One region of the Cupriavidus sp. UGS-1 genome, then DNA from elsewhere that is predicted to be linked to it. Evidence: predicted binding sites of a transcription regulator. Region 1 holds the regulator's gene; the other holds the start of a gene.
What was found. Region 1 encodes NrdR, which represses ribonucleotide reductase genes. Its sites were predicted from a motif close to CACNANATNTNGTG; they were not measured.
Positions count from the first base shown of each region.

Region 2: a site for NrdR is predicted at 3,647-3,660, ahead of LRR16_RS21610 (ribonucleoside-diphosphate reductase subunit alpha). Genes of this name have one in related genera too.

Region 1 is NZ_JAJQJF010000002.1:267,626-282,808, reverse strand. Features, by position in the region: gene LRR16_RS03880 (riboflavin synthase) at 1-209, opposite strand, end outside; gene ribD (bifunctional diaminohydroxyphosphoribosylaminopyrimidine deaminase/5-amino-6-(5-phosphoribosylamino)uracil reductase RibD) at 308-1,426, opposite strand; gene LRR16_RS03870 (GspH/FimT family pseudopilin) at 1,594-2,181, opposite strand; gene LRR16_RS03865 (type IV pilin protein) at 2,163-2,621, opposite strand; gene LRR16_RS03860 (pilus assembly protein) at 2,618-3,355, opposite strand; gene LRR16_RS03855 (PilW family protein) at 3,349-4,278, opposite strand; gene LRR16_RS03850 (type II secretion system protein) at 4,353-4,826, opposite strand; gene nrdR (transcriptional regulator NrdR) at 4,976-5,440, opposite strand; gene glyA (serine hydroxymethyltransferase) at 5,513-6,760, opposite strand; gene ybgC (tol-pal system-associated acyl-CoA thioesterase) at 7,264-7,668, shown strand; gene tolQ (protein TolQ) at 7,665-8,348, shown strand; gene tolR (protein TolR) at 8,374-8,811, shown strand; gene tolA (cell envelope integrity protein TolA) at 8,863-9,855, shown strand; gene tolB (Tol-Pal system beta propeller repeat protein TolB) at 10,188-11,441, shown strand; gene pal (peptidoglycan-associated lipoprotein Pal) at 11,463-11,978, shown strand; gene ybgF (tol-pal system protein YbgF) at 12,046-12,804, shown strand; gene queC (7-cyano-7-deazaguanine synthase QueC) at 12,971-13,660, shown strand; gene LRR16_RS03795 (YeeE/YedE family protein) at 13,718-14,830, shown strand; tRNA gene LRR16_RS03790 (tRNA-Lys) at 14,937-15,012, shown strand; gene LRR16_RS03785 (AI-2E family transporter) at 15,102-15,183, opposite strand, start outside.
Region 2 is NZ_JAJQJF010000021.1:63,665-78,847, forward strand. Features, by position in the region: gene ffh (signal recognition particle protein) at 1-1,316, opposite strand, end outside; gene LRR16_RS21595 (inner membrane protein YpjD) at 1,565-2,524, shown strand; gene LRR16_RS21600 (PP0621 family protein) at 2,540-2,821, shown strand; gene ampD (1,6-anhydro-N-acetylmuramyl-L-alanine amidase AmpD) at 2,818-3,423, shown strand; gene LRR16_RS21610 (ribonucleoside-diphosphate reductase subunit alpha) at 3,928-6,867, shown strand; gene LRR16_RS21615 (JmjC domain-containing protein) at 6,945-8,147, opposite strand; gene LRR16_RS21620 (hypothetical protein) at 8,157-9,554, opposite strand; gene LRR16_RS21625 (HEXXH motif-containing putative peptide modification protein) at 9,600-10,460, opposite strand; gene LRR16_RS21630 (hypothetical protein) at 10,536-10,697, opposite strand; gene LRR16_RS21635 (ribonucleotide-diphosphate reductase subunit beta) at 11,358-12,563, shown strand; gene LRR16_RS21640 (DUF445 domain-containing protein) at 12,695-13,987, shown strand; gene LRR16_RS21645 (pentapeptide repeat-containing protein) at 14,177-14,953, shown strand; gene LRR16_RS21650 (recombination-associated protein RdgC) at 15,021-15,183, opposite strand, start outside.

The sequences.
Region 1 (15,183 bases):
GAGACGTCGACGTCGAAGCGGCCGGGCTGCAGCGCCACCACGGTCATGCAGGCGCCCTGGATGGCGATGCTGTCGCCGATCTGCACGTCGGACAGGTCGAGCCCGCCGGCGTCGATCCGCAGGCGGACGCCGGCGTCGTCGGAGTTCTGGTCGCCCAGCGGCGTCACGGAGTCGATGCGGCCGACGGCCGCCACAATGCCAGTAAACATGGTCTGGTCAGCAGGAATAGAAGGGATAGCGAAAGGGGGAAAGCGAAAAGGGGGAAAGCGAAAGCGGCATGCTAGCAGCCCGAAGAAAGACGTGCCGCTCAGCCCGCCGGATGGCGGCGCGCGATCAGCCGCAGGTCGTCGCCGATCTGCCGCACGTCGTGCCAGCGGAAGGCCGGGGCATCCTGCAGCCGGGCCAGTGGCGGCAGGTTGAACATGCCCTGGGCGTCGCCGAGCAGCCGGGGCGCCAGATAGACCAGCAGTTCGTCGGCGCAGCCCTCGCGGATCAGCGACCCGTTCAGCTTGAAGCCGGCTTCGACATGCAGCTCGTTGATGCCGCGCCGGCCCAGTTCCTCGAGCATGCGGCGCAGCTCGACCTTGCCGTGCGCGTTGGGCAGTACCACCACTTCGGCGCCGCGCGCCTCCAGCGCCGTGCGGCGCGCGTGGTCATCGATCGCGCAGAACACCAGCACGGGCTTGGCGAACTCGCCGGTGTCCGGCGTCAGCATGCGGGCGTCCAGCGGCACCTCGAGGCGCGAGTCGATCAGCACGCGCTGCGGCTGGCGGGGCGTGTCGATGGCACGCACGGTCAGCTGCGGGTCGTCGTCGCGCACGGTGCCGATGCCGGTCAGGATCGCGCAGGCGCGGGCACGCCAGGCATGGCCGTCGTCGCGCGCGGCCTGGCCGGTGATCCACTGGCTGGTGCCGTCGTGCAGCGCGGTGCCGCCATCGAGCGAGGCCGCGACCTTGACGCGGACCCACGGCAGGCCGCGGGTCATCCGCGAGACGAAGCCGATGTTCAGATCGCGCGCCTCCTTCTCCAGCAGGCCGCAGCGCACGTCGATGCCGGCATCGCGCAGCCGCTGCAGGCCGCGTCCCGACACCGTGGGATTCGGATCTTCCATCGCCGCGACCACGCGCTTGACGCCGGCGCGCACCAGCGCATCGGCGCACGGCGGCGTGCGGCCGAAATGGCTGCACGGCTCCAGCGTGACGTAGGCGGTCGCGCCGGCGGGGTCGAAGCCGCGCGCCGCGGCGTTCTTCAGCGCCTGGATCTCCGCATGGTCCTGTCCCGCGGGCTGCGTATAGCCTTCGCCGATCACCTTGCCGCCTTTGGTCAGCACACAGCCCACGCGCGGATTCGGCGTGGTGATGAACATGCCGCGCGCGGCGAGCGCGAGGGCCTGCTGCATGGCGGCGTGATCGGTTTCGGAGAACATGAGTGGGCGGTTTCCTGCCGGTTGTCTTGACGGGCCTGACTGGCGTGATGGGTGGCGTATCGGTCGGGCGTATCGGTTGGGCGTATCGGTCGGGCGTATTGGTCTGGCGCACTTGGCTGGCGTGGTCGGATCCGGCATGCCGGGCCGCGCTTCCGGGCCGGCGTGGCTCAGGGCCCGGCGTCGGTCCGGCTGTCGCAGTCGGCGTCCTGCCCGGGCGTACAGATGCGCAAGCGGCCCAGCGCGCCGAGCCTGACCTGACGCTGCGCATCGCCGCAGCGCAGGGTAAAGGTGGCCGCGTAGAAGCCGCCACGTTCCGACCGAGAGTATCCCACAGGCGCCAGCCGCAGCGCGGGGCTGCCGTCGGTGGCGCGCAGCGCGACGCGCAGGCAGGCGGCGCCGAGGGTCACCACCGACAGCGTCGGGGCCTCGCCGGTCTCATCGGCGTCGTTTGCTTCCGCCGCCACGATACGCCAGCCGCGCGAGAAGTCGGCGATGCCTGCACGCGGCGCCAGCAGGACGGTGCCGCGCCTGGCCAGCGCGAACGCGCGCGCCGTCTCGATCGAGGCCGCCAGCAGGTCGGCGGCCACCCGGACCTGCTGGCGCTCCAGCGCATCGCGATACGACGGGTAGCCGGCGGCGGCCAGCAGTGCCGTCATCGCCAGCGCGGCCAGCGATTCGATCAGCGTGGTCCCCGTATTGTCCTGGCAGGCCCACCAGCAATCGCCGCGGCGCGCGCTCAGCACCCTTCGGGCCATGGTACCGGGCGCCCCGTGCCAGGCGGATTCATCAGCCACTCACCGGTGCTGCGCAGGATCAGCGTGCCGCAGTCGGGGTCGGGCCATTGCGGCACGGCATGCAGTTCGATGCAACGGTCGAGGTCGGCATCGCGCGGGCTGGCATCGATGCAGGCCAACGCCGCCAGACGGTATTGCGGGCGTGCCGGCGGTGCCGGTACCCACTGTGGCCAGCTTCCGGCGGGACGGTGCCCGCTGTCGTCGGCGAAGCTGCCGCGCGTCATCGCGTGGCGCTGCAGCTCGAGCATCGCCGCGATCAGCGCCGTGCGCGCCTGCGCGCGCCAGCTGCGCTGCAGGTGCCGATGCCAGCTGGCGGCTGCGATGCCGGCGACGATGGCGGCGATGGTGACCGCGACGAGCAGCTCGATCAGCGTGAAGGCGGCGGGGCGGGGTACCGTCATGGCGGATATGGCGGCACGAGTTCGCGCCAGCCGAGGCGTCGGATTCCGGCGCGTCCCGGCTGACCTGCGGCTCCGTCGCGTGGAGACGGATCGATCCATTCGGTTTGCAGCACCACGCGGGCGGCCGGATCGCGGCCCTGGCCGAGTGCGGTGATCCGGTAGCGCCGCGCGGGCACGCCGGCGGGCGCCGATGCGCCGGTGTCCGATGCGCCGGTGTCTTTCTGCGGCAGGCGTTCGATCAGATAGCGCGGCACCGTGGTCGCGCCGGCCATCTCCGCAGGGATGACGGGCAGCGTCGCGCCGCTCTCCGTTCCGATCGGGATGCCGATGTCGTCGGCAGGCAGGCCCACTCCCATCCAGGCTCGCCACGGTGGCGGCTGGCCCACGGCGGCGCTGCACAGGCCGCGCTGTGCCTGCGTGCCGCAACGACCGGGCGCAGGCCATGTTGCGAAGCGATGGTCAGGCTGGGCCGATGCCGCGCTGGCGGCGGCGTCCGCCATTACCTTCGTGATGTCGCGCAGATTGCGCTCGCCGTCGATCAGCGCAAGCTCGGCGGCGCGGAACGCAATCTCGCGTTCGAGCCGCTGGCCGATCGCCTGATGTCCTGCCAGCAGCAGCACGAACAGCGCGCCCGCCAGGGCCATCGTCAGCGTCGACATCACCACCACGGAAATCAGCGTGATGGCGCCGCGTTGCGCTTGCCGAGACATCGCCTCGTCGTTGGCTTTCAACATGGCGGCCCCGCGCGGAACGGCGCATTGCGAAGCCATACCGTGGTGGCAAAGACCCGCCGCGAAGCGTTGGGGCGCGAGCGCGGCCGGAACACGATATCGTCGCCCTGCTCGCCGGCCATGCGCGCCGGCAACAGTGGCAGCGGTAGCGGCGGCGGCAGCGCGGCGGTGGTGCCGACCCCGGTGCGCAGCACCAGCGCGATCTGCACGGCCAACACGCTGCACCACGCACCGGGTCCGGCCGCCGCAAGCTCGCTCGCGCGCAGGAAGGCGTCGACGCGGCCATCGCTATCGCGGTCGATGCCATAGCGCAGCTGCAGGGTCTCGACGCCGCGGGCCAGCGCCCCAGTGCTCCAGGTCCTGCCAGCGCTGCCGCCACCGCTGCCTCCATCGCCGCGCCCCGGGTAGCGGCACAGCAACTGCGGCTCGCCGTCGGGGGCGTCGGCGACGTAAAGCAGATTAGCGGTCAGATAGTCGGCCGTTCGCGGCGACGATGCCGGCCTGGTTTCCGCAGGGACGGCCGCGATGGGGACGGGATATCCGCTGCAGTCGGTCAGATAGCGGTCCGGCAGCGCCGGATCGCCGGCCGGATGATTGCCGCCGAAGCGGATCAGCAACGCATCGCTGCCGGCGACGCCGGGTTTGTCGCAAGCGAGCGTGCCGCCGAGCCTCGGTTGGCCGCAGTCGTCGCGGCCGCTCAGCGGCGCAGGCAGGGCAGTGGTCGGGTCCGGGTGCCAGCCCGCATGGCGCAGCAGCGCGGCAATCGCGTCGAGCAGGGCGGCGCCGCGCTGTTCGAGCTCGCGCTGCTCGGCGGCGATTGCGTAGGCGGAACGCACGGTCAGGAACGCCATCGCCGCAGCGCTGGTCGCCAGCGTGCCGAGCAGCAGGCCGACCATCGCGTCGACCAGCGACGATCCGGCGGGCATACGCGCGGGCCGTGGCATCGCCGTGACTTGGGTCGAGGCCGATGCGGCCCGGCGCGGGCCAGGCACGATCGCGATCATGGCCGCAACCGCAGCGCGATCGCGCGCAACGCGGTCCGGGGATGGGCGACACCGGTTTCGCCGCGCGGGCTGGGCGACGAAGGCAGGGGGCCGACCACCACGACGCGCTGGCCGGCCGGACAGTGCGACTGCGCCGCGTCGGTCGGCACCGACGCGCACCAGCGTGGCCGCGGCAGGCCGTCGGCATGCGCGACGGCGGGCAGCCTGGCGGGATCGGGCACGGCATCCGGCCCCGCCAGCCCGGCCAGTTCCGCGCCCTCGGCGGCGAGCCGCAGGGCTTGGCCGATCAGCAAGGGATCACGCCACCATTGCAGCGCGGTCGGGCCGAGCCGGGCCAGCGGCAGCAGGCCGATGCCGAGCACGGCCAGCGCGACCAGCGATTCGAGCAGCAGGTAGCCGCGGTGGGGCACGCGCCCGCGGTTGGAACGGTAGAGAACGGAAGGGGAAGCCGCCGAAGGGATCGCAACCATCGCTCTGGTCCTGTGCGTGACAAGCGGGGACCAGATTAATCGTCAGCGGGCGGGGATCCGGTGTCGAATCGTGGAGGATTCGACAAGGTTTGCAACAGCGCAGGCCGCAACGGCAACCAGCAAGGCGCCGCTGCCCGTCATGCAGCGCCTCAGCGCTTGCCGTTGGGCGTGCTGACTTCGGCCAGCACGTCGGAGAACTCGGACACGTCCTCGAAGCTGCGATAGACCGAAGCGAATCGGATATAGGCGATCTTGTCGAGCTTGCGCAGCTCGCGCATCACCAGTTCGCCGACCTGGCTGCTGGGAATTTCCTTCTGTCCCAGCGCCAGCAGCTTTTCCTCGATGCGCGCGATCGCCTCGTCGATGGCCTCGGCCGATACCGGCCGCTTGCGCAGGGCCAGCCGCATCGAGTCCTTCAGCTTGCTGCGTGCGTAATCGACGCGGCTGCCGTTCTTCTTGACGATGGCCGGGAAGAACAGCTCGATCCGCTCATAGGTGGTGAAGCGCCGGTCGCAGGCCTCGCAACGGCGGCGCCGGCGCACGGTATCGCCTTCCTCGGACATGCGGGTGTCGAGTACCTGGGTATTGGAGTGACCGCAGAAGGGACATTTCATCGGACCACCTGGAGGCGGAGGTTGAGCGGCCGCGCGCCGCCCGGCAAGGCGGCGGCGCGCGGCGACGGCCGATCAGCCGTAGACCGGGAAGCGCTTGGTCAGCGCCGCGACCTGCTCGCGCACGCGCGCGATGTTGGCGGCGTCGTGCGGGTTGTCCAGCACGTCGGCGATCAGATTGGCGACCTGGCGCGCTTCCTCTTCCTTGAAGCCGCGCGTGGTCATCGCCGGCGAGCCCAGGCGGATGCCCGAGGTCACGAACGGCTTTTCCGGATCGTTGGGGATCGCGTTCTTGTTGACCGTGATGTGCGCGTCGCCGAGGATCTTCTCGGCTTCCTTGCCGGTGATCTGCTTGGCGCGCAGGTCGACCAGCATCACGTGGCTCTCGGTGCGTCCCGAGACGATGCGCAGGCCGCGCGCGATCAGCGTGTCGGCCAGCGCCTGGGCGTTCTTGACGACCTGCTGCTGATAGGCCTTGAACTCCGGCGACAGCGCTTCCTTGAACGCGACCGCCTTGCCGGCGATCACATGCATCAGCGGGCCGCCCTGGATGCCGGGGAAGATCGCCGAGTTGATGGCCTTCTCATGCTCGGCCTTCATCAGGATCACGCCGCCGCGCGGGCCGCGCAGGCTCTTGTGCGTGGTGGTGGTGACGAAGTCCGCGTGCGGCACCGGGTTCGGGTAGACGCCCGCGGCGATCAGGCCCGCGTAGTGCGCCATGTCGACCATGAAATAGGCGCCGACCGACTTGGCCACCGCGGCGATGCGCTCGAAGTCGATGCGCAGCGAGAAGGCCGACGCGCCGGCGATGATCAGCTTCGGCTTCTTTTCCTGGGCCAGCTTTTCCAGCGCGCCGTAGTCGATGTCCTCGTCGGCGTTCAGGCCGTAGCTGACCACGTTGAACCACTTGCCGCTCATGTTCAGCGCCATGCCGTGGGTCAGGTGGCCGCCTTCGGCCAGGCTCATGCCCATGATGGTGTCGCCCGGCTTCAGAACGGCGAAGAACACACCCTGGTTGGCCTGCGAGCCGGAGTTCGGCTGCACGTTGGCGGCCTCGGCGCCGAACAGCTGCTTGACGCGGTCGATCGCCAGCTGCTCGACGACGTCGACATATTCGCAGCCGCCGTAGTAACGCTTGCCGGGATAGCCCTCGGCGTACTTGTTGGTCAGCTGCGAGCCCTGCGCGGCCATCACGGCCGGCGAAGTGTAGTTTTCGGAAGCGATCAGCTCGATATGGTCTTCCTGGCGCTGATTTTCCTGCTGGATGGCGGACCAGAGTTCGGGATCGATCTGGTCGATCGTGTAGCGGCTGCGTTCGAACATGGCGAAAACTCGTCTGTAGAAGGATCGGTGAAAACCGTGCAATGACGGCGGATGACCGAAGGATACGGGAACGGAACGACGGTAGGGCGCGCGGGGAAGACGCATGCGAACCGCGTCGCCGGCCTGGGCGCGGGGCCCGGAGCTGGCGGCGCAGGGCGCACCCTGCTTCCCATTCGCTGGCCCAGGCGAGCGGCAGGCGCGGCGGCTATCGCAAGGGACCGGGGCCGGGCATCGCGCCCTGGCATCGGACCGCTTCCGGTGGCGTGGCGCCAGAGATCTTGCGCTTCCTCGTGGTAGTACCCACTGACTTCGCCAGTCGCGCAAGGTGGAATGGTTGGCCGGAGTTTACGCGAGGCCCCGGCTCGCCGCAAGCCGGCCGGACCGCCTGGGTCAAGGCGCCGGCGGGCAGGCAGCGGCCGTTCGTCTGTAGGACGGTCCCGGCGTTGCGTTGTCGGACGCCGTGTGACACCGGAGCCGCGCCCGCGTCCGTTACAATCGCGGCCATGACGAATTTCGTATGGCCCCTGCGCGTCTACTGGGAAGACACCGACGCCGGCGGGGTGGTGTTCTACGCCAACTACCTCAAGTTTTTCGAACGCGCGCGCACCGAATGGCTGCGCTCGCTGGGTATCGAGCAGCAGGCCCTCGCCGACGAATCCGGCGTGGTCTTTGTCGTGCGCAGCACGGCGGTGGAATACAATGCGCCCGCCCGGCTGGACGATCTGCTGGAGATCCGCACCCGTATTGAACGGGTCGGGCCCGCCTCGGTCCAATTCGCCCAGGAAGCGTGGCGCGGGCCGCTGATGCTGGCCGCGGGCACGATCCGGGTGGGATGCGTGGACCGCAACAGCTTCCGCCCGGCCCCGATTCCCGCACCAGTCCTCGCAACCATCAAGACCGCTCGATGAATCCCGTGACCGTCACGCAAGACATGTCGATCCTTACGCTGGTGATGCACGCCAGCTTCCTGGCGCAGGCCGTGATGGCCTTGCTGGTCGTCATGTCCTTGTTCTCCTGGACCTATATTTTCCGCAAGCACATGGCGCTGCGCGCCGCGCGCACCCAGACCGAAGGCTTCGAGCGCGATTTCTGGGCGGGCGGCGACCTGCAGGCGCTGTATCACAGCGCGGCCAACAACCGGCACAGCACCGGCGCGCTCGAGCGGATCTTCGAGTCGGGCATGGGCGAATACCTGAAGGCGCGCGAGCGCAGCAACGACGCCGGCGCGCTGCTCGACGCGGCCCGCCGCGCGATGCGCGCGGCCTACCAGCGCGAGATGGACGTGCTCGAGTCCCACCTGCCGTTCCTGGCCTCGGTCGGCTCGGTCAGCCCGTACATCGGCCTGTTCGGCACCGTCTGGGGGATCATGAACGCGTTCCGCGGCCTGTCCAACGTCCAGCAGGCCACGCTGGCCTCGGTCGCGCCGGGCATCGCCGAAGCGCTGGTGGCCACCGCGATCGGCCTGTTCGCGGCGATTCCCGCCGTGATCGCGTACAACCGCTACGCGACCGAGATCGACCGGCTGGCGATCCGCTTCGAGAGCTTCATGGAAGAATTCCTCAACATCCTGCAGCGGCAGACCCGCTGAAGGCCAGGCCAAGGAGAAGCGCAGCATGGCAGCCATTCAGCGCCGCGGCGGCTCGCGCCGCCGGGCCAGCGCCGACATCAACGTCGTGCCGTATATCGACGTGATGCTGGTTCTGCTCGTCATCTTCATGGTGGCGGCGCCGATCGTCAGCCCCGCCGTGGTGGACCTGCCGACCGTGGCCGACGCCACGCCGCAGCAGAAGACCCCGCCGATCGTCGTCACCGTGCACGAGGACGGCACGCTGACCGCGCGCGGCAAGAATCCCGAGGGCGGATCGTTCGAGCGCAAGCTCGACACCAAGGGCCTGCTGGACTTCGTGCACCAGCGCCAGAACGAGAACCCGGACCAGCCGGTGGTGATTGCCGCCGCCCGCGCGGTCAAGTACGAGGCGGTGCTCGACGTGATGTCCGAACTGAAGGCCGATGGCGTCAAGCGCGTCGGCCTGATGGTCAAGTCCAAGTAACCGCTGGATGACGACCGGATGTCGCCCGGAACCCTGCCGGTAGCCTTTCCGATGAAGACCGCCGACTCCTACCCGTATCAGCCGGTCAAGGAACGCGGCACGCTGCGCTCCTTCCTGCTGGCGCTCTTCATGCATCTGCTGCTGGGCATCGTGCTGTACTACGGTGTCAACTGGCAGATCAGCACCCCGGCCGGCGTCGAAGCCGAGCTGTGGGAGGAAGTCCCCGATACCCCGGCTCCCGAGCCGACCCCGCGGCCGCAGCCCCAGCCAACCCCGGCGCCGCCGGCGCCGGTGGCGCAGCCCAAGCCCGAGGAAGACGCCGACATCGCGCTGGAGCGCCAGAAGCGCCGCGAGGCCGAGGCGCGCGAGGCCGCGCGCAAGCAGGCCGAGCTGAAGGCCCGCCAGGAGCGCGAGGAACGCGAGGCCGCCGAGCGCCGCGAGGCGCAGCGCAAGGAAGAACAACGCAAGGAAGCCCTGCGCAAGGAAGAGCAGCGCAAGGAAGAGCAGCGGAAAGAGGCCCAGCGCAAGGAAGACCAGCAGCGCGCCGAGGAGCAGAAGCGCAAGGAACAGGCCGAGCGCAAGGAAGAGCAGGCGAAGAAAGCCAAGGCGGACGCCGAGGCGAAGGCCAAGGCCAAGGCCGATGCGGACGCGAAGGCCAAGCGCGAGGCCGCCGCCAACGCCCAGCGCCAGGCCGAGCTGGCCCGCCTGAAGGCACTGGCCGGCGGCAGCGGCTCGGGCGGCGGCACCTCGGACAACGCCGGTTCGGGCGGCCGCGCCTCGCCGGGCTACGCCGACAAGGTGCGCCGCCGGGTCAAGCCGAACATCGTCTTCACCGAGGACGTGCAGGGCAATCCGACCGCGGTGGTGTCGGTGTCGCTGGCGCCGGACGGCTCGCTGCTGTCGGCCCGCCTGTCGAAGTCCAGCGGCAATTCGGCCTGGGACAACGCCGTGCTGCGCGCGGTCGAGCGCTCCGACCCGCTGCCGCGCGACGACAACGGCAAGGCGCCGTCCAGCTTTACGATCACTTTCCGGCCCAAGGACTGACGCAGGCAAGCGTATGATTTGCAACATAGTGCAACCGGGATCGCTGGCCGCCGGGCGGCTGGCTACCATCGGCGGTTGCCTGGCGCGGCCCGGCGGCGCCTCGCTCCGCGCGCCGTTGCCGACGCGTCCGATGCATCGATTGACGATCTCGTTATAGATAGAGGAGCAGCATGCGATCGCTATTGACCCCGCTTTGGGCCCCGCTTTTGGCTCATTTGGCCCATCCGGCCCATGGGGGCTTCGCCTATCGGGCGGCCGACGCCCGCCAACGCACCCTGGCCACCCTCGCCAGCCGGCGCACCGGCCGTTCGGCCGTACTGGCCTGGATCACCATGGCGCTGGCCATGGTGCTGACGATGGGTACGGCCCACGCCCAGTTGAACGTCGAGATCTCCGGCGTCGGCTCCAGCCAGTACCCGATTGCCGTTGCCAATTTCCAGAATGAAGGCGCGGCGCCGACCAATCTGACGGCGATCATCCGCGCCGACCTGCAGCGCAGCGGCCGCTTCCGCAACGTGGACGTGGCCGGCGCCACCGTGCCCGAGACCGCCAACGTCGACCTGGCCGGCTGGAAGACCCGCGGTGCCGACGCCTTCGTGGCCGGCAGCGTGACCCCCGCCGGCGGCGGCCGCTACGAGGTGCGCTTCCGCCTGTACGACACCGTCAAGGGCGCCAGCCTGGGCGGCCTGGCCTTTACCGTCGGCCAGGACCAGCTGCGCGTGACCGCGCACAAGATTGCCGACTATATCTACGAGAAGCTGCTCGGCGAGCGCGGCGTGTTCGCGACCCGGCTGTCCTACGTCTCGCGCGTCGGCAACCGCTTCCAGCTGCTGATCTCGGACTCCGACGGCCAGAATTCGCGCGTCGCGCTGACCAGCAACGAGCCGATCATCTCGCCGTCGTGGTCGCCGGACGGCGCCAAGGTGGCCTACGTCTCGTTCGAGGCGAAGAAGCCGGTCGTCTATGTCCATGACCTCGCCACGGGCCGCCGCACGCTGGTGTCGAACCAGAAGGGCAACAACAGCGCCCCGGCATGGTCGCCGGATGGCCGCCATCTGGCGCTGGCGCTGTCGCGCGACGGCAATACGCAGATCTATCAGGTCAACGCCGACGGTTCGGGGCTGCGCCGCCTGAGCCGCAGCAGCGCGATCGATACCGAGCCGCAGTATTCGCCGGACGGCCGCCATATCTACTTCACCAGCGACCGCGGCGGCGCGCCGCAGATCTACCGCATGCCGGCCGCCGGCGAGGAGTCTGGCGCGGCGCAGCGCGTGACCTTCAAGGGCAACTACAACGTCAGCCCGCGGGTTTCGCCGGACGGCAAGCAACTGGCGTACATTAGCCGCGGCGGCGGCTTCAAGCTGCAGCTGATGGACCTGGGCAGCGGCGATGTCACCGCGCTGACCGATACGGCCAACGACGAGGCGCCCAGCTTCGCGGCCAACGGCAAGTACATTCTCTACGCCACTCGCGTCGGCGGTCGCGCGGTGCTGGCGGCGGTGTCGACCGATGGACGTACCAAGCAGGTTTTGTCGCTCCAGTCCGGCGAGGTTCGCGAGCCGTCCTGGGGACCCTTCATGCAATAACAGAAACAGGAGCCTCCTACCATGTCCAACATGATGACCAAGTCTCTCGCCATCGCCGTTCTGCTGACCCTCGGCGCCTGCTCGTCGGGCGTCAAGCTCGACGACTCCGCCAAGGCCGGCGCCGGTACCGGCGGCGCCGCGACCACCGACCCGCGCGCCGTCGCGCCGGTCGACGTTTCGCGCGATCCGCTGAACGACCCGAACAGCCCGCTGGCCCGCCGCAGCGTCTACTTCGACTTCGACAGCTACAGCGTCAAGCCGGAATACCAGGGCATGCTGAACGAGCACGCCAAGTACCTGCAGGGTAACCGCAGCCGCCGCATCCTGATCCAGGGCAACACCGACGAGCGCGGCACCAGCGAGTACAACCTGGCGCTGGGCCAGAAGCGTGCCGAGGCGGTGCGCCGTTCGCTGGCGACGATGGGCGTGCCCGAGAGCCAGATGGAAGCGGTCAGCCTGGGCAAGGAAAAGCCCAAGGCGCTGGGTCATGACGAAGCGTCGTGGGCCGAGAACCGCCGCGCCGATATCGTCTATTGATGCGCGTCCATTGATACCCTCTGGGTTCGTTTCGATCCGTTGATTCTGCGCTGAAGAAAGTCGATCCATGAAAGCACGCGTCTCTACTCTGTCGTGGCTAGTCGCCGCAGTTTGTGCCGGCCTGTTGCCGGTCGCCCAGGCGCAGGCCGGTGTCTTCGACGATGACGAGGCGCGTCGCGCCATCATCACGCTGCGAGAGCAGTTCAATGGCTTCCAGGCCACTGCCTCGCAGCGGATCGACCAGAACAGCCGCGCCCAGATCGATATCCAGAACCAGCTCGAAGGGCTGCGCCAGGAAGTCGCGCGCCTGCGGGGCCAGAACGAGGTGCTGCAGAACGAGGTCGCCAATCTGCAGCGCCAGCAGAAGGACTACTACGCGGACCTGGACGCGCGGCTCAAGAAGTTCGAGCCGCAGCAGGTCACCGTGGAAGGCCAGCAGGGCCTGGCCCAGCCGGGCGAGAAGACCGAGTACGACGCCGCGCTCAAGCAGTTCCAGACCGGGGACTTCAAGGGCGCCGGCGCCAACTTCTCGGCCTTCATCAAGAAGTATCCACAGAGCCCGTACCTGCCGCTGGCGCAGTACTGGCTCGGCAATTCGCTGTACGCCCAGCGCGACTACCGCGGCTCGATCACGGTGCTGCAGAACATGGTGCAGGCCAGCCCGACGCACCCCAAGGTGCCCGACGCGATGATCGCGATCGCCAACAACCAGCTGGAGTCGAACCAGAAGGCGGCGGCGCGCAAGACGCTGGAGCAGGTGGTGGCCAAGTACCCCGGCACCGAGGGCGCGCAGGCGGCCAGCAACCGGCTGAAGACGCTGAAGTAGGTCGCGCCCGACTTAGCGCGACTGCCGGGCGGCGACGCCGGCGTCCGAAGTGCCAAGGCCCGCGTGAGCGGGCCTTTTTTCGTGGTCGCGCTAAAATAACGGGTTACCTGATTTACTGCGAGGGCCGGTGGTCCTTCGCGCGCTACCCCGGCACACGCCCCCAAAGATGACCCCACGCGCAATCGTCCTGCTTTCCGGCGGCCTGGACTCCGCCACCGTGCTCGCCATGGCCAAGGCCCAGGGCTTCGAAACGTACGCGCTGTCGATGCGCTACGGCCAGCGGCATTCGTCCGAGCTGGAGGCGGCCAGGCGCGTCGCCGCGGCGCTCGGCGCCAGGCGGCACGAGATCGTCGACCTCGACCTGCGCCGCTTCGGCGGCTCGGCGCTGACCGACGACACGCTGGAGGTGCCGACCGACGGCGCGGCCGGCGGCATCCCCATCACCTATGTGCCGGCGCGCAACACGATCATGCTGTCGCTGGCGCTCGGCTGGGCCGAGGCGATTGGCGGCCGCGACCTGTTCTTCGGCGCCAATGCGGTCGACTATTCGGGCTACCCCGATTGCCGTCCGGAGTACGTGCAGGCCTACGAAGCGCTGGCGAATCTCGCCACCAAGGCCGGCGTCGAGGGCCAGCGTATCCGCGTCCACGCGCCGATCATCGACATGACCAAGGCCGAGATCATCCACGCCGGTGTCCGGCTCGGCGTCGACTACGGCATGACGGTGTCGTGCTACCAGGCGGACGAGCAGGGCCGCGCCTGCGGCGTCTGCGATTCCTGCCGGATCCGCCGCGCGGGCTTCGAGGCCGCCGGGGTGCCTGACCCGACCCGCTACCAGAACGCCGCGGCATCCTGACCGCAACGACGCCACCGCGCCGCTCACTTCCTATCGATCCGCCACCGGCAATCCGCCATGCCTGAAATCGACGTCCCCGCGCTGACGCGCACCGTTCTGGTCTGCACGTTCGCCCTGACCTTCCTGTTCGGGGCGGTCCTGCAGCGCACGCATTTCTGCACCATGGGCGCCGTCTCCGACATCGTCAACATGGGCGACTGGACCCGCATGCGCATGTGGGTGCTGGCGATCGGTATTGCGATGATCGGCACCGGCGTGCTGGCGTGGTCCGGCCAGATCGATCCGGCGCGCACCATCTACGCGGCCGACAAGCTGGCCTGGCTGTCTGCGCTGGTCGGCGGGCTGCTGTTCGGCTTCGGCATGGTGCTGGCGTCGGGCTGCGGCAGCAAGACGCTGGTGCGGATCGGCGCCGGCAACCTGAAGTCGCTGGTGGTGTTCGTGTTCCTGGGCCTGTCGGCCTATATGACGCTGCGCGGGCTGTTCGGCGTGATTCGCGTCAATACCGTCGACGCCGTGGCGATGCAGCTGCCGACCTCGCAGGACCTGCCGTCGCTGCTGGCGCAGACCGGCCTGTCGCGCGGCACGCTGCAACTGGTGCTGGGCCTGCTGCTCGGCGGCGTGCTGTCGCTGTGGGCGCTGGCCGGCAAGGGTTTTCGCACCTTCGACAACCTGCTCGGCGGCATCGCGGTCGGCCTGATCATCGTGGCGATGTGGTACGTGTCGGGCCATCTCGGCTTCGTGCCGGAGGACCCGAATACGCTGGAGGAGGTATTCGTCGCCACCAACAGCGGGCGGATGGAAAGCCTGAGCTTCGTCGCGCCGTATGCCTATACGCTGGACTGGCTGATGATGTTCAGCGACAAGAGCAAGGTGCTGACGGTCGGCATCGTCAGCGTGATCGGCGTGATCGCCGGCGCCGCGGCCTATGCGCTGGCCTCGCGCACGTTCCGCTGGGAAGGCTTCGGCAACGCCGAGGACGTCGCCAACCATATCGTCGGCGGCATCCTGATGGGCGCGGGCGGTGTGACCGCGCTGGGCTGCACGATCGGGCAGGGCCTGTCGGGCGTGTCGACGCTGGCGATCGGTTCCTTCATCGCGCTGGCCGGCATTCTGCTGGGCGCCGTGCTGGCGTTCCGCTATCAGATGTGGCGGCTGGAGCGGATGGTCTGAGCGGCAGGGTCAGGCATCATGGGCCGGCCGCGAATTCAGCCTGCCAAGGGCATTGCCGTTGACATGATCAGTCAGCAGTGACTATAATCGCGGCTTCGGTTTTTTCGGGTCGTTAGCTCAGCCGGTAGAGCAGCGGACTTTTAATCCGTTGGTCGCAGGTTCGAATCCTGCACGACCCACCAGTATTGCGAAGGGCCTGTGACGCAAGTCACAGGCCCTTTTTGCATGGTGCGGCGGGAAACTGGCGGGAAAGTGCCCTTCGGCGCGGCCCTCAGCGGCCCGGCGTCGGCGGCTGGGTCGGCGGCGTCGGCGTCTTGGTCGTCGTCGTGTTCGACTCGGTCTCGCGCATCGAC
Region 2 (15,183 bases), on a different contig from region 1:
ATCATGCTCTGCATCTGGTCGAACTGGTTCAGCAGGCGGTTCACTTCCTGCACCGGCACGCCGGCGCCCGCGGCGATGCGGCGCTTGCGGCTGGCCTTGATCAGCTCGGGCTTGGCGCGCTCGGCCGGCGTCATGCTGTTGATGATGCCTTCCATGCGGCGCACCTGCTTCTCGGCCTGATCCATATTGGCGCCCTGGGCCTGCTGGGCGAACTGCGCCGGCAGCTTGTCGACCAGGCTGCCAAGGCCGCCCATCTTCTTCATCTGGCCGATCTGCGCCTTGAAGTCCTCGAGGTCGAAGCCGCCGGTCTTCTTGATCTTCTTGGCGAGCTTCTCGGCCGCTTCCATGTCGACGCCGCGCTGCGCCTCCTCGACCAGCGCGAGGATGTCGCCCATGCCGAGAATGCGCTGGGCCATGCGATCCGGGTAGAACGGTTCGAGGCCGTCGAGCTTTTCGCCAACGCCAACGAACTTGATGGGGCGGCCGGTCACGTGCCGCACCGACAGCGCGGCGCCGCCGCGCGCATCGCCGTCGAGCTTGGTCAGCACCACGCCCGTCAGCGGCAGCGTGTCGTTGAACGCCTTGGCCGTGTTGACCGCGTCCTGGCCCAGCATCGCGTCGACCACGAACAGCGTCTCGGCGGGCTTGAGCGCGGCGTGCAGCGCGGCGATCTCCTGCATCATCGCCTCGTCGATGCCGAGCCGGCCGGCCGTGTCGACGATCAGCACGTCGTGATAGTGCTTGCGGGCCCAGTCGAGCGCGGCGCGGGCGATGTCGACCGGCTTCTGATCCGGCTGCGACGGGAAGAAGTCGGCACCGACCTGGTCCGACACGGTCTTGAGCTGCGCGATCGCGGCGGGGCGGTAGACGTCGCACGAGACCGTCAGCACCTTCTTCTTCTTGTTTTCCTTCAGCCATTTGGCCAGCTTGCCGACCGTGGTGGTCTTGCCCGCGCCCTGCAGGCCGGCCATCAGGATGATCGCCGGCGGCTGCACCGCCAGGTTCAGCTCGGCCGCCTTGCCGGCCGCGCCGTCGGCCGCGACGGCTTCCTCGCCGCCGATCACCGCGGTCAGTTCGCGCTGCACCACGCCGACCAGCGCCTGGCCGGGCGTGAGGCTGCCGACCACTTCCTCGCCCAGCGCCTTTTCCTTGACGCGGGCCACGAACTCGCGCACCACCGGCAGCGCGACGTCGGCCTCCAGCATGGCCAGGCGAACCTCCCGCAACATCTCGGCGGTGTTGGCTTCGGTCAGGCGTGCCTCGCCGCGCATGGTCTTGACGACCCGCGCCAGGCGTTGAGTGAGATTGTCCAGCATGGCAGAAATCCGGAGGTGGGCTTTGTAGGGTTGCGGCGCGCCGCCGCGCTTGTCGGCCGGTGGCCGATCGCTGATCGACCATGCGGTGCGGGCCGTGGCGTGGCGGACGGGGGCCGATCGGGCGAATTCGCCGGGCGTCCATCGCGGCGCCGCCATCCGGCCTTGCCGCCGCGGGTCATTGCCGCCGGTCACCGCGGGTCAGTCACCGCCGTCGGTCACCGTAACAGGCGCTAGGGTAAACTGCGCGAATGGCGATTGTACTGTATGCCCTGACGGCACTCCTCTATTGCGCGCTGGCCTATCACGGCTGGGCGACGCGCCACGCCGGGCTGGCCACTAGCACGGCTGGCGGTCCGGGCCTCGGCGGCCAGCCGGGCTCGATGGTGCTGGTGCCGGGCCCCGCGCCGGGCGGCAGCGCCGAGGGGCAGCCCGCCTGGTGGCATCTGCTGATGGTGGCGGTGCTGGCCAGCCACGGCATGCTGCTGCACGAGACCATCTTTCCGGCCGACCGCATGGTGTTCGGCTTTGCCTTCGCGCTGTCGGCGATGCTGTGGCTGGGCGTCGGCATCTACTGGATCGAGAGCTTCTTCTTCTCGCTGGCGGGACTGGGCCTGGTCGTGATCCCGGTGGCGATGCTGGCCAGCCTGATGCCGCTCGCCTTCCCCGGCGCGCAGATCCTCGGCTATGCCGCGCGGCCGCTGTTCAAGCTGCATTTCATCATCGCCAACGTCGCCTACGGGCTGTTCACGCTGGCGGCCTTCCACGCCTTCCTGATGCTGCTGGTCGAGCGCCGGCTGCATGGTTTCAACCGCGGCCACGGCGTACACGTGCCGGGCGGCGCGATGGCCGCCGGCGCGCCGCAGCAGGCCGGCTGGCTGGGCCGCTGGCTCGACCTGCTGCCGCCGCTGCTGACGCTCGAGAAGCTGCTGTTCCGCTTGATCGCGGCCGGCTTCGTGCTGCTGACGATGACGATCGCCTCGGGGCTGCTGTTCTCCGAGGAGCTGTTCGGGCGGGTCTTCCGCTTCGACCACAAGACCGTGTTCGCGCTGGTCTCGTGGGTGATGTTCGCCGGCATCCTGGCGGGCCGGCGGTTCTACGGCTGGCGTGGCCGCGTGGCGCTGCGCTGGGTCATCGCCTCGTTCTGCATCCTGCTGCTGGCCTACGTCGGCAGCCGCTTCGTGATCGAAGTGATTCTGCATCGCCTCTGAAGCAAGGCATCGTCGATGGCACGTCTGTTCCTGTTGCTGGCGGTCCTGCTGGCCATATTCTGGTGGCTCGGCAGCCGCGTGCGCGCGCGCCGCGCCGAACCCCCGCCGGCCGATGCCGCCGCTGACGCGAATCGCCGGGCGCAGGAGCCGATCGTGCCGTGCGCCCACTGCGGCGTGCATCTGCCGCGCAGCGAGGCGATCGCCTATCAGGGCCTGCACTACTGCCGTGCCGGCCATCTCCCTGAAGCTCAGCAGCGATCTGGCGACCGCGGCGGCGACCCCGGCGGTTCCCCATGACCGCGCCGCTTCCGCCCCTGCTGCGGCTGGACGGCGCGGGCTGGGTCGAGGGCGCGCGCCGGGTGCCGTCGCCGAACTTCGATCCGCGCCCGCCCGGCATGCCGGTCGATCTGCTGGTGATCCACAACATCAGCCTGCCGCCCGGCGAATTCGGCAGCGACGATATCGAGGCGCTGTTCCTGAACCGGCTCGATCCGGCGCGCCATCCGTTCTTCGCCACCATCCACGAGGTCCGTGTGTCGGCGCATTTCCTGGTGCGGCGCAGCGGCGAGCTGCTGCAGTTCGTCTCGTGCGCCGAGCGCGCCTGGCATGCCGGCCAGTCGGCCTTCTTCGGGCGCGAGCGCTGCAACGACTTCTCGATCGGCATCGAGCTCGAAGGCTGCGACACGCTGCCGTTCGAGCCGGCCCAGTACGACACCGCGGCCGCGCTGTCGCGGCTGCTGGTGCGGGCCTATCCGATCGCGGCCGTGGCCGGCCACAGCGATATCGCCCCCGGCCGCAAGACCGACCCCGGTCCGTGCTTTGACTGGCCGCGCTTTGCGCAGGCCGCGGGACTCGCGCCGGCGATGCTGCCGTACCGTTGCGGCGGCGCCGCGGCCTAGCCGAAAACCCCGCGCCGGCGCGGGGCTATCGGAAGCGTGGCGCTAATCAAAAAAAATTCTTTCGTCGGTGCGCCAGCCGACAAAACGGCCGCAACCCTTGAGCCGCTTGGTCTGGCGGGGAGCCGGGGTGCCGGCGTGACGCCGGACCGGCCCGCGGACGCGCTTGTCAAGACTGGTCAACGCGATTCATTTCACTATACTTAGTCCAGCTTTTCGTCATGACCACTATATCTAGTGGTGCTTTCGGGGAGCCGACCTAGGCGTGCAGCGTCCGCCACGGGCTCGGCAGGTTGCCTTCGCGCCACGCGCGGCGGGCGTTTCCAGCCGGCCCGCAGCACGCGGCACCGGCGCGCCACACGGTCGGCACGTCACAAGAGCCCTCCACGGGAATGCAGCAAGGCAGTAATCCGGCACGGCATCGCCGCGCAGGGGATGTCTCTTTTTGCGCATTTTCCAGGGGCTCTTTGTCGTTGATAACACTGGTCACAAAAACAGGAGTGCTACATGCAGACGGCCCAACAAGACATCGCCGGCAAGGCCGGTATCGCCGCCGTGGCGCAGCCGAGCCCCGCCGCTGAGAACGCCGCTGGCAACTACCAGGATTACAAGATCATCCGCCGCAACGGCGCGGTGGTCGCTTTCGAGCCGAGCAAGATCTCGGTGGCGATGACCAAGGCCTTCCTCGCCGTCAACGGCGGGCAGGGCGCCGCTTCCGCGCGCGTGCGCGAGCTGGTCGAGCAGCTGACCCAGAACGTGGTGCGCGCGCTGCTGCGCAGCCGCCCGAACGGCGGCACCTTCCACATCGAGGACGTGCAGGATCACGTCGAACTGGCGCTGATGCGCTCGGGCGAACATGAAGTGGCGCGCGCCTACGTGCTCTACCGCGAGAAGCGCAACCAGGAGCGCGGCCAGGCCAACGCCCAGGCCGTCGCCCGCGTGGCGCAGTCCGTGGCCAACTTCAACGTCACCGACGGCGGCGTGACGCGTCCGCTGGATCTGGTCGCACTGCACGCGCTGATCGACACCGCCTGCGCCGGCCTGGGCGAAGGCGTCGATGCCGAGCCGATCCTGAAGGAAACGGTCAAGAACCTGTACGACGGCGTGCCGATGAGCCAGGTCTACGACTCGGCCATCCTCGCCGCGCGCACGCTGATCGAAAAGGACCCGGCCTACAGCCAGGTCACCGCCCGCATCCTGCTGCACACGATCCGCAAGGAAATCCTCGGCGAGGAAGTGACGCAGGCCGAGATGGGCAGCCGCTACGCGGAGTACTTCCCCAAGTTCATCGCCCGCGGCATCGAGGCCGAACTGCTCGACGAGAAGCTGGCGACCTTCGACCTGGCGCGCCTGGGCGCGGCGCTGGACGCCTCGCGCGACTTCCAGTTCAACTACCTGGGCCTGCAGACGCTGTACGACCGCTACTTCCTGCACGTCGACGAGACCCGCATCGAGATGCCGCAGGCCTTCTTCATGCGCGTCGCGATGGGCCTGGCGCTGAACGAGACCGACCGTGAAGGCCGTGCGATCGAGTTCTACAACCTGCTGTCGTCGTTCGACTTCATGTCGTCGACGCCGACGCTGTTCAACTCGGGCACCCGCCGCTCGCAGCTGTCCTCGTGCTACCTGACCACGATCTCCGACGATCTGGAAGGCATCTACGAGGGCCTGAAGGAGAACGCGCTGCTGTCGAAGTTCGCCGGCGGCCTGGGCAACGACTGGACCAACGTGCGCGCGCTGGGCTCGCACATCAAGGGCACCAACGGCAAGTCGCAAGGCGTGGTGCCGTTCCTGAAGGTGGTCAACGACACCGCCGTGGCGGTCAACCAGGGCGGCAAGCGCAAGGGCGCGGTCTGCGCCTACCTGGAGACCTGGCACCTGGACATCGAGGAATTCCTCGAGCTGCGCAAGAACACCGGCGACGACCGCCGCCGCACGCACGACATGAATACCGCGAACTGGATTCCGGACCTGTTCATGAAGCGCGTGATGGAGAACGGCGAGTGGACGCTGTTCTCGCCGTCGACCTGCCCGGACCTGCACGACAAGGTCGGCAAGGAATTCGAGAAGGCCTACCTCGGCTACGAGGAGAAGGTCGCGCGCGGCGAGCTGAAGCTGTTCAAGAAGATCCCGGCGATGCAGCTGTGGCGCAAGATGCTGGGCATGCTGTTCGAGACCGGCCATCCGTGGATCACCTTCAAGGATCCGTGCAACATCCGCAGCCCGCAGCAGCATGTCGGCGTGGTCCACAGCTCGAACCTGTGCACCGAGATCACGCTGAACACCAACGACAGCGAAATCGCGGTCTGCAACCTGGGTTCGGTCAACCTGGTCGCGCACCTGAAGCAGCAGGCCGACGGCAGCCACGCACTCGACCACGCCAAGCTCGAGAAGACCATCCGCACCGCGATGCGCATGCTCGACAACGTGATCGACATCAACTACTACGCGGTCGACAAGGCACGCAATTCGAACCTGCGCCACCGTCCGGTCGGCATGGGCATCATGGGCTTCCAGGACTGCCTGCACGTGCTGCGCGTGCCGTACGCCAGCGAAGCCGCGGTGCAGTTCGCCGACACCTCGATGGAGGCGGTCTGCTACTACGCCTACCAGGCCTCGACCGAGCTGGCCGAGGAGCGCGGCCGCTACAGCACCTATCAGGGTTCGCTGTGGGATCGCGGCATCCTGCCGCAGGATTCGCTGAAGCTGCTGGCCGAGGAGCGCGGCGGCTACCTCGAGGTCGACCAGTCGTCGACGATGGATTGGGACAAGCTGCGTGCCCGCATCAAGCAGCACGGCATGCGCAACTCGAACTGCATCGCGATCGCGCCGACCGCGACGATCTCGAACATCATCGGCGTGTCGGCCTGCATCGAGCCGACCTTCCAGAACCTGTACGTCAAGTCGAACCTGTCGGGCGAGTTCACCGTGGTCAACGACTACCTGGTGCGCGACCTGAAGGCACGCGGCCTGTGGGACGAGGTGATGGTCGCCGACCTGAAGTACTTCGACGGCTCGCTCGCCCGCATCGACCGCATTCCGCAGGACCTGCGCGACCTGTACGCGACCGCGTTCGAGGTCGAGCCGACCTGGCTGGTGGAGGCGGCCAGCCGCCGCCAGAAGTGGATCGACCAGGCCCAGTCGCTGAACATCTACATGGCCGGCGCCTCGGGCAAGAAGCTGGACGATACCTACAAGCTGGCGTGGATCCGCGGCCTGAAGACGACCTACTACCTGCGCACGATCGCCGCCACGCACGTCGAGAAGTCGACCGTGTCGCGCGGCTCGCTGAACGCGGTGTCCTCGGGCGCCGCCGCCGGCGGTGCCTCGGCCTCGTCGATCGACCAGGTGGCCGCCTCGGCCCCGGCGATGCCCGAAGCCGAAGGCGCGGTCTGCACGATGCGCCCGGGCGATCCGGGGTTCGACGAGTGCGAAGCCTGCCAGTAAGAGTGGCAGCAGAAGCCGGCCTGGCCGGTCTTTAAGAAAAACCCGTAGGCCGGACAAGGGCCTACGGGTTTTTTGTTTTACGAAGCGACGTCACGCGCAACAACGCGGTCGGGTCGGCACTCGATGTCCTTGCCGACAAGTCCCTTGTTCATCAGGCTTCGGAGCCGTTGCGACACGGCATTCCAATCCGCCTGAACGGATGCCAGATCATCTCCACGCATTCCGCCGAAATGTGGCAGCCGACATAGCACCGTATATTCGTCGTCCGTCAGCAGATGCGTTCGACCTAGCGCGTAAATCTTGACGGTACCGGCCCTTCGCTCGAGCGGTATCGCGTCGATCGGTATTCGCCGGTACATCGCCTCGCCGGTGGGCTGATTAAGAACCGGGAAATCTGCCTTGAGCCTTGCGTTCGCGTGGCCGGAACGATGGAAACGCAAGAACCTGTTCAGATTTTCGTTGCTGATCAGCGTGGTCATGAATTGCAGGCTGTCGTTAACCAGCGCCTGGAATGATCCGCCGTCCGGCCGAATATCGGTAAATGGGATTCCAAAGCGATCCTGCTGCATGCCCCACGCGATGAAATCGGAAACGGTGGGGTAGACCAGGCTGACGGTCAGATGCAGGCTCGGCTCTCCGATCGAAATGACGTCGTGCCAGGTTCCTTTGGGAATGAACAGGATATCGCCGCGCGAAACGGTGATCGTCTCACCGGCCTTCAATGCCTCCTGATCGGACGTTTCGGTAACGAGCGCGTGCCGATAACCATTGGGCGATTGAAAGAAGGTCCATTTTTTCCGGCCATCGATCTGTATGACAATGACGTCGTGGTCATCATTGTGTCGTCCAAATCCGGACGTGCTCCCAAACGACATGTAGGCGTTCGCACTCGATCGGACCCCTAAGGTGCCGCCCATTTGCTCCGTAAACTTCTCCACTGGCGGTGCGAGTTCGTTGACCGCCTCGAGTACGGCGGTTACCCCTTCCTCCATCAACCGGTGCAGTTCGCTGATCACCAGTTGATCGGTCCTTCTGCCGAATCGATCCCTGACTGGGCGAAATGCTCGCCTGTTGACGATGTCGTGATCCCTTTCCGTCGACAGGCGAAGCCGATCGTTGGTCAACCGGTTACACGACAGGCTGTCATTGAGGTCGTCCCAGGAAAACAGCTGCCGCAGCTCCGGGCCGGATGCCTGCATACGCAGGAACGTTCCGCCGTGACAGCTGGCCATGAATGCTTCGTCATGGAGCAGGCGGTGAGCCAGATCAATGTGTTTCACATTAGTCTCCTAGTGCCTGACCTCGACGATGGTCCGATCGAGGCAGCACTGGTCCAGCAGTTCATCCAGGGCTTCACGATTCGGACCATCGAGGTTGGCATCCCATTCATCGAGCAAAATCAGGTTGACGTCATCTAGCTGAAGCAGTTCTGCAATCGAGGCCTTCGTCCGCTCGCCACTGGACAGCGCTGAGAGGTCCGCTTTCCAGATCAGTTGATGATGCTGGGTCGGAAGCAGAAAGCTGCGCTCCTTGAATCGGTCTTTCAAGGCCAGCAGAATGGTGGATTTGCCGCTGCCGTTGGCGCCCGTGATGGTCAGGCGCCCGTTATGCGCGGCACCGATGATCCGGGTGGCCTCCTCGATGCCGGCTACCGCCTGACCGTTGATCTGGACCACGCCGCCAAGATTGAGCCCGTTCTCGCCCTCTCGCGGGATTGACCGCGCGGCATCGAGCAAGACCTGCAGCCGCGAATGGACCGACGAGAAATCCAGCGCCTTGTAGACAAGGGCACTGAGCGAATTGAGTACCAGAAAGACGCGGGTGAGGCTGACGATGATCGCTGCGACCACGCTGGCATCCGCATGCCCCCATTGCGTGACGTACAGGATCAGATAGACGGTCGGCAGCAACGAAGCTGCGGCCAGAACAATGTTGCCAATCTGTCTGGTGGCTTGCAGGCGGTCGGCGCAGCCATAAAAATCGGTCGCCGCGTCGCGGCGCTGCTGTTGCCACAGGCGCTCGTTGTGGCGATTGCCCAGCGTCAGGTTTTCCCATGCGCGGGCCAGCACCGATGCGTACCGGATGTAGTCTCCCTCGTAGCGGGCGGAAGCCCGGGATACGAGGTGCCGGGTGGCGAGCACGATGGCGGTACACAGCATCAGGCTGGAGATATAGCCGATCATCAGTGCCGAAGGCAGCAGCAGCCCGATGACCAGCATGCTCAGGACACTATTGAGCGTGAAGCTGATCAGATCATGGACAAACGTAATGTGGTCCCGCAACACCGGCAACGCATTGCTCGACAGTGCGGCACCGATCCGTTCCTTGAGCGCAGCATTGCGGAACACTTCGGTCCTGTCGCGCAGACATTCGATGAAAAACTGAACGACCGCCCCGTGGGCTTGATTGATCCACCGCTGCATCACGTACAGGGACAGGCAGCCAGGCAAGTAGGGTATGGTCATGCTCGCGAGATAGAGGTAGAGCCATGGTCCGTATTCCCCGCCGGCCTGGAATGGGGTAATGACCCTGTTGAGGAAGTAGGTTGAGCTGGCGATGATCGCCTGGTGCAGAACGATCAGCCCAACGGCAAGCCAGGCGCTCCGGTGCAGCAGGATGATGCGCCAGGTGTTGCAGGCGGGCGCCGCAGGCGTGGGGCAGGTCACGGTTCTGTGCCGAGGGTTCATGATGCCGTCTAGCGCAGCGGTGCGTCGATGCGGTCGCGCAGCCGCTCAGTGCGCGTCACTCGCCGCCGGGCTCAGTTCATCCAGTACGGATGCTGCCTGCCGCAGAAGCGCGGTCGCACGGGGCCGGAATGCTTCCGGATGGAGCGACAGGGTCTTCTTCGTCGACTGGATCGACTCGCGAAGCTGTTCCAGCATCAGATGGCTGGGGGGATGGACGCGTGGCGCCGCGGGATGTCCGGAGCACCGCTCGCGGAACAGAAGCACTTCGGCCGCAACGACGATGCTGTGGAGCACCTTGTCCAGGGGACGTGGGGTTCTCAGGATGGCCGAGGTCGTCCACGTGTCCGAGTCGAAAAGAAGGGAATAGTTATAGTGTGCGTGACGCAGCTCATCCAGAAACATCGCATGATGTGTGAGCTCGTGTACGAGGATTTCCACGACATCGTCCGGCCCATAATCCGGCCTTGGATTCAACCATATCAACCCGATCGCCTGAGACGTCGAGCCACCCTTTGCAACGGCCGACGGTCGAAGCAGGATGTCCGTAACGATGATGTCGAACAACGCCGCATGTTGCGGGGATTGCAGCCCGAGCTGATGGATGGCATCGATCACGATGTCTTTTTTCCGCTCGATGTCGCGGTCGTCGTCGTCCGTGATGACGGATCCCTGGGCCTTGTCGTCCAGCAGGGAGTCGTTGCAGAAAAGCCGTGACAGTTGAACTTGTGTGGCGGCATCCATTACGAACATCGGTTTCAACGCCGACCCTGAAATGGGCCGCTGTTTCAATGTGTGCAGAAAATCCCGATACCGAGCCGCCAAGCCGGTGAGCGAAGCGCATTGTCTTGAGCCTTCAGGATTCGTCGTCGCAGTCAATGTCAGAATGGTCTGGATCTGCGTGTTCATGCTGGTTTGAAATATCAAGGCGACCTCCAGCTCAAAGTGAGTGTGCCCGCCAGTTCGCGGGCACATTCGAAGCATTTAGACTTGGTCTTCGTACGCGATCATGTTCAGCGGTTGATTCATGTTCCAGGCGCGGCCCTCGATTTGTGCTTCGACTTCGAGGGCGGCGAGCTTGACGTCCTGCTCGTCAATGAGCGCTGCCGATGCCTTTACGACTTGATCGAGCTCTGCTTTCGACATGATTGGCTCCAATGGTTGTGGTTGCCCTGGGTCGGGCGAACGGAATATGGCAGGGATCGATTCGGACGAACGCTACGGCTGACAGGAATAAAAAAGGCGCGGCGATTCTCTATACGAACGTGCTGAAAAACCTGATGAAGGCCTCTCTTTGTGCAAGTCGATCGATTTGCCACCTAGGGCCGGCAGCACTCCGCGGTGCGCGACCCGTCCACCCCGTCGAACATGACGAAGTCACGCACTCCATCCGGTCCGCCATACCGCAAGTGACGTGGGCGACGATTCCCCGGGGCAGACGGAGCCTGCGGCCGGAGGGCACTACATCAGCGGAGCCACTACTACCAATAGTGTTTCAGGATGATCTCCCCACGATCAGTAGTATTTCTTTCGCCTCGCCGTTGGACACGAGTGCTACAATCGCACCCAGATCAACACCGTGATGGAGGGAAGTCGGATGAACGCTCGTTTCGTTCCATTCCAGCCACACGCGCGGTCCGAGAACCAGGCGGTGATAGGGCACCGGCGGGACCCCGCGCAGCCTGAAGCCGCCCCGGGCCAATAAGCCGCAAACGCTTCCGGCGCGACGCCGATCCTGACGGTTTTAGCGCCTGACGCAGGCGTTGTCGGATTGGCGCACCAACGCTTTCCACGGAGAACAACACCATGCTGAGCTGGGACGACGACGTTCAAGCCAATCCGCAGGCTGCCCCGCAGCCCGCGCCTCAACCCGCCCTGCAACCTGCCGTCGGCGCCGCCACCGCCGACCAGCAGGGCGTGCTGCCGCCCGCTGCGACGCAGCCGGGCGCCGGCATCCTCGGCAACAACCCGAACGCCGCGGCCGCGCAGAGCACGCGCCGCGTCAACGCCGCCGACAAGCGCGTGATCAACGGCGCCACCGACGTCAACCAGCTGGTGCCGTTCAAGTACAAGTGGGCCTGGGAGAAGTACCTGGCCGGCTGCGCCAACCACTGGATGCCGCAGGAAATCAACATGTCGCGCGACATCGCGCTGTGGAAGGACCCGAACGGCCTGACCGAGGACGAGCGCCGCATCATCAAGCGCAACCTGGGCTTCTTCGTCACCGCCGATTCGCTGGCCGCCAACAACATCGTGCTGGGCACCTACCGGCAGATCACCGCGCCCGAGTGCCGCCAGTACCTGCTGCGCCAGGCCTTCGAAGAGGCCATCCACACGCACGCCTACCAGTACATCGTCGAGTCGCTGGGGCTGAACGAGGCCGAGATCTTCAACGCCTATCACGAGGTGCCGTCGATCCGCGACAAGGACGAGTTCCTGATCCCGTTCATCGACACGCTGACCGATCCGTCGTTCAAGACCGGCACGCCGGAAAACGACCAGAAGCTGCTGAAGTCGCTGATCGTGTTCGCCTGCATCATGGAAGGCCTGTTCTTCTATGTCGGTTTCACGCAGATCCTGGCGATGGGCCGGCAGAACAAGATGACCGGCGCGGCCGAGCAGTACCAGTACATCCTGCGCGACGAGTCGCTGCACTGCAATTTCGGCATCGACCTGATCAACCAGATCAAGCTCGAGAACCCGCATCTGTGGACCGCCGAGTTCAAGGAAGAGATCGTCGGCCTGTTCAGGAAGGCGGTCGACCTCGAATACCGCTACGCCGAGGACACGATGCCGCGCGGCGTGCTGGGCCTGAACGCGCCGATGTTCAAGAGCTATCTGCGCTTCATCTGCAATCGCCGCTGCCAGCAGATCGGCCTCGACGCGCTGTTCCCGAACGAGGAAAACCCGTTCCCGTGGATGAGCGAGATGATCGACCTGAAGAAGGAGCGCAACTTCTTCGAGACGCGCGTGATCGAATACCAGACGGGTGGCGCGCTGTCCTGGGATTGAGGCAAGGTTGCACCGGCCGGCGGCGTGAAGCCAGCGGCCGGCAGCGACAGCATCGGTAAAGAGTGGGACGTTTCGGCCGAAACGTCCCATTTTTTTTACGCCGCCGGCTTCGCGCGGCGCAAGGAGACGCCATGCAGCAGGGCAGGAACGCCGGCAGGAACGCCGGCAGGGAAGCCGAACTCAAGCGCATGCAATCGGTGGCGCTGGCATGCGTCGGCGTGGCGGCGGCGGTGTTCGTCGCGACGCTGTTCCTGCCTGCTACGTTCTGGGTCCGGCTGCTCCGGGCCGGTGCCGAGGCCGCGATGGTCGGCGGCCTGGCGGACTGGTTCGCGGTCGTGGCGCTGTTCCGTTGCCCGCTGGGCCTGCCGATCCCGCATACGGCGATCATCCCGAAGAGCAAGAACCGCATTGCCGACAATCTCGCGGAGTTCGTCCGCGACAAGTTCCTGAACCCCGAGGTCGTGACGGATCTGACCCGGCGCAGCGATCCTGCCCAGTGGCTGGCTACCTGGTTCAGCGAGCCGGCCAATGCGCGCCGCATCGGCCAGCATGCCGCGAACCTGATGGGCGTGCTGCTCGATCTGGTGGACGACCGGCGGATCCAGGCCTTCCTCAACGATGCCGCGCGTACGGTCATTGGCCGCATCGATTTCTCGCAGGCGCTCGGTTCCGTGCTGGAGATGCTGACCCGCGGCGGCAGCCATCAGCAACTGCTCGACGCCGTGCTCCGACACGCGATCGCCCTGCTGAAACGGCCCGAAACACAGCAGCTGATCGCCCAGCGCGTCGTCAACTGGCTCAAGAGCGAGCACAGGTGGAAGCAGCTCGTGCTGCCGACCGAATGGCTGGGCGACAAGGCCGCCGAGGCGGCGCGCAGCAACGTGATCGACTTTCTCGACGAGGTGGCGCGGATGCCGGCGCACGAGCTGCGCGCGGCCTTCGACGACGCGCTGGAAGGCCTGATCGCCAGGCTCAAGACCGACGAGGCGTTCGTCAGGAAAGGCGAGGAGATCAAGGACTTCGTGCTGCGCAATCCCGAGCTCGCCGACTATGCGCAGAACGTGTGGGCGGCGCTGCGCGACTGGCTGTCGAACGACCTGGCGTCCAGCTCGCCGCAGCTGCAGCAACAGGTCGAACGCGTGGGGCTGTGGTTCGGCCGGAGGCTGTCGGAGGACCGGGAGTTGCGCCGCTCGATCAACGACCACGCCGAGTCGTTCGCCGCGGCGGCCGCGCCTCGGTTCGCCGACTTCCTGACGTCGCATATCAGCGACACGGTGCGCAACTGGGACGCGACGGACATGTCGCGGCAGATCGAACTGAGCATCGGCCCCGACCTGCAGTACATCCGGATCAGCGGTACGGCGGTCGGTTGCTGCATCGGCATCCTGCTATTTCTGGTGTCGCATCTCGGCGAAATGTTGTGAGGCCCATCGTCGTGAGGCCCGCATCACCAACGCCGCAAGGAGTAGACCAAAACCGATAGTCTGCTGCCCTAACGCATGGTCGTACCTCTGCACCACGGGAACAATGGCTGCCATTCGATCCACCGGTCGATCCGACCGTCGAATCGATCCTTTGGCCCAGCAGCCTGATTCCACAGCGGGAGAGCCGAGATGACCATTCCCAGTATCCACCGCGGCATTGCCGCACCCTCCGCGCCGCAGCAGAGCGGCGCGATCCCTCCGGCGTCGACGACGCCGCTGAACGCCGGCATCCAGCTCGCCGTTCATGATGTGCGCCAGCCCGAGCCATCGGGCCAGGATGCCGCGCCGCGGCAGCGCAGCTGGCAACGCTTCCTGGAGCTGGCGCGGCGTCTGGTCGGGCTGCGCGCCGGCGATGCCGCACGGGCCACGCCGCCGGCTGCCGCGCAGCGCAGCGCCCTGCTGCGCGGCCTGAGGCTGGAGCCGGACGACGAGGCGCCGCTGACGGCGCTGGCTTTCGATTTCAGCCATGCTGACCTGGCGGGCGCCGATCCGCCGATCGCCGGCGTATCGCACCTGCGTTTCCACGGTGCCAACCTGAAGCAGGCGACGCTGCGCGAGATCAGCCTGGCGTGGACCGATTTCAGCGGTGCGCAGCTCGAGGGTGCGCACATCACGATTGCCGCAGAGACGCTGGCGCGGCTCGCCCGGCCCAGCGTGCTGGCGCTGACGCTGCAATCGATCGCGACCATCGACCCGTGTCATGCGCAGTTGCGGCGTGCGTTGATGGAGCAGGTGCTGGGCGCGCTGCGGCAGGCCGCGGCGCTGGCGCGCCGGGACCGCGCGATGCTGCCGGCCGAGCTGCGCGCGCTGGTGTCGGTGCACCCGCTGTTTGCCGGCATGACCGGCGTGGAGGCGGTGCTGGAACGGTGCGCGCCGGCGCGTGCCGACCGGCATCCGGCCCGCTGAAGGAAGGGGCCGTCAAAGTCCGGGCCGGCATCGACGCCGGCCCGTATCGTTTCCGGACGAGCCGCCGTCAGCCCTGGCGTTCCCCGCCGAGCGCCTCGGTCAGATCGCCGAGCATGGCTGACAGCTCGCCGGCCATCAGCGCGAAGTCCGCGTCGAAGCGCTCGTCCTCGTCGCTCATGGTGCCGTCGATCTGTTCCTTGACCACGTCGAGCGGCGCCACGCGCTTGATC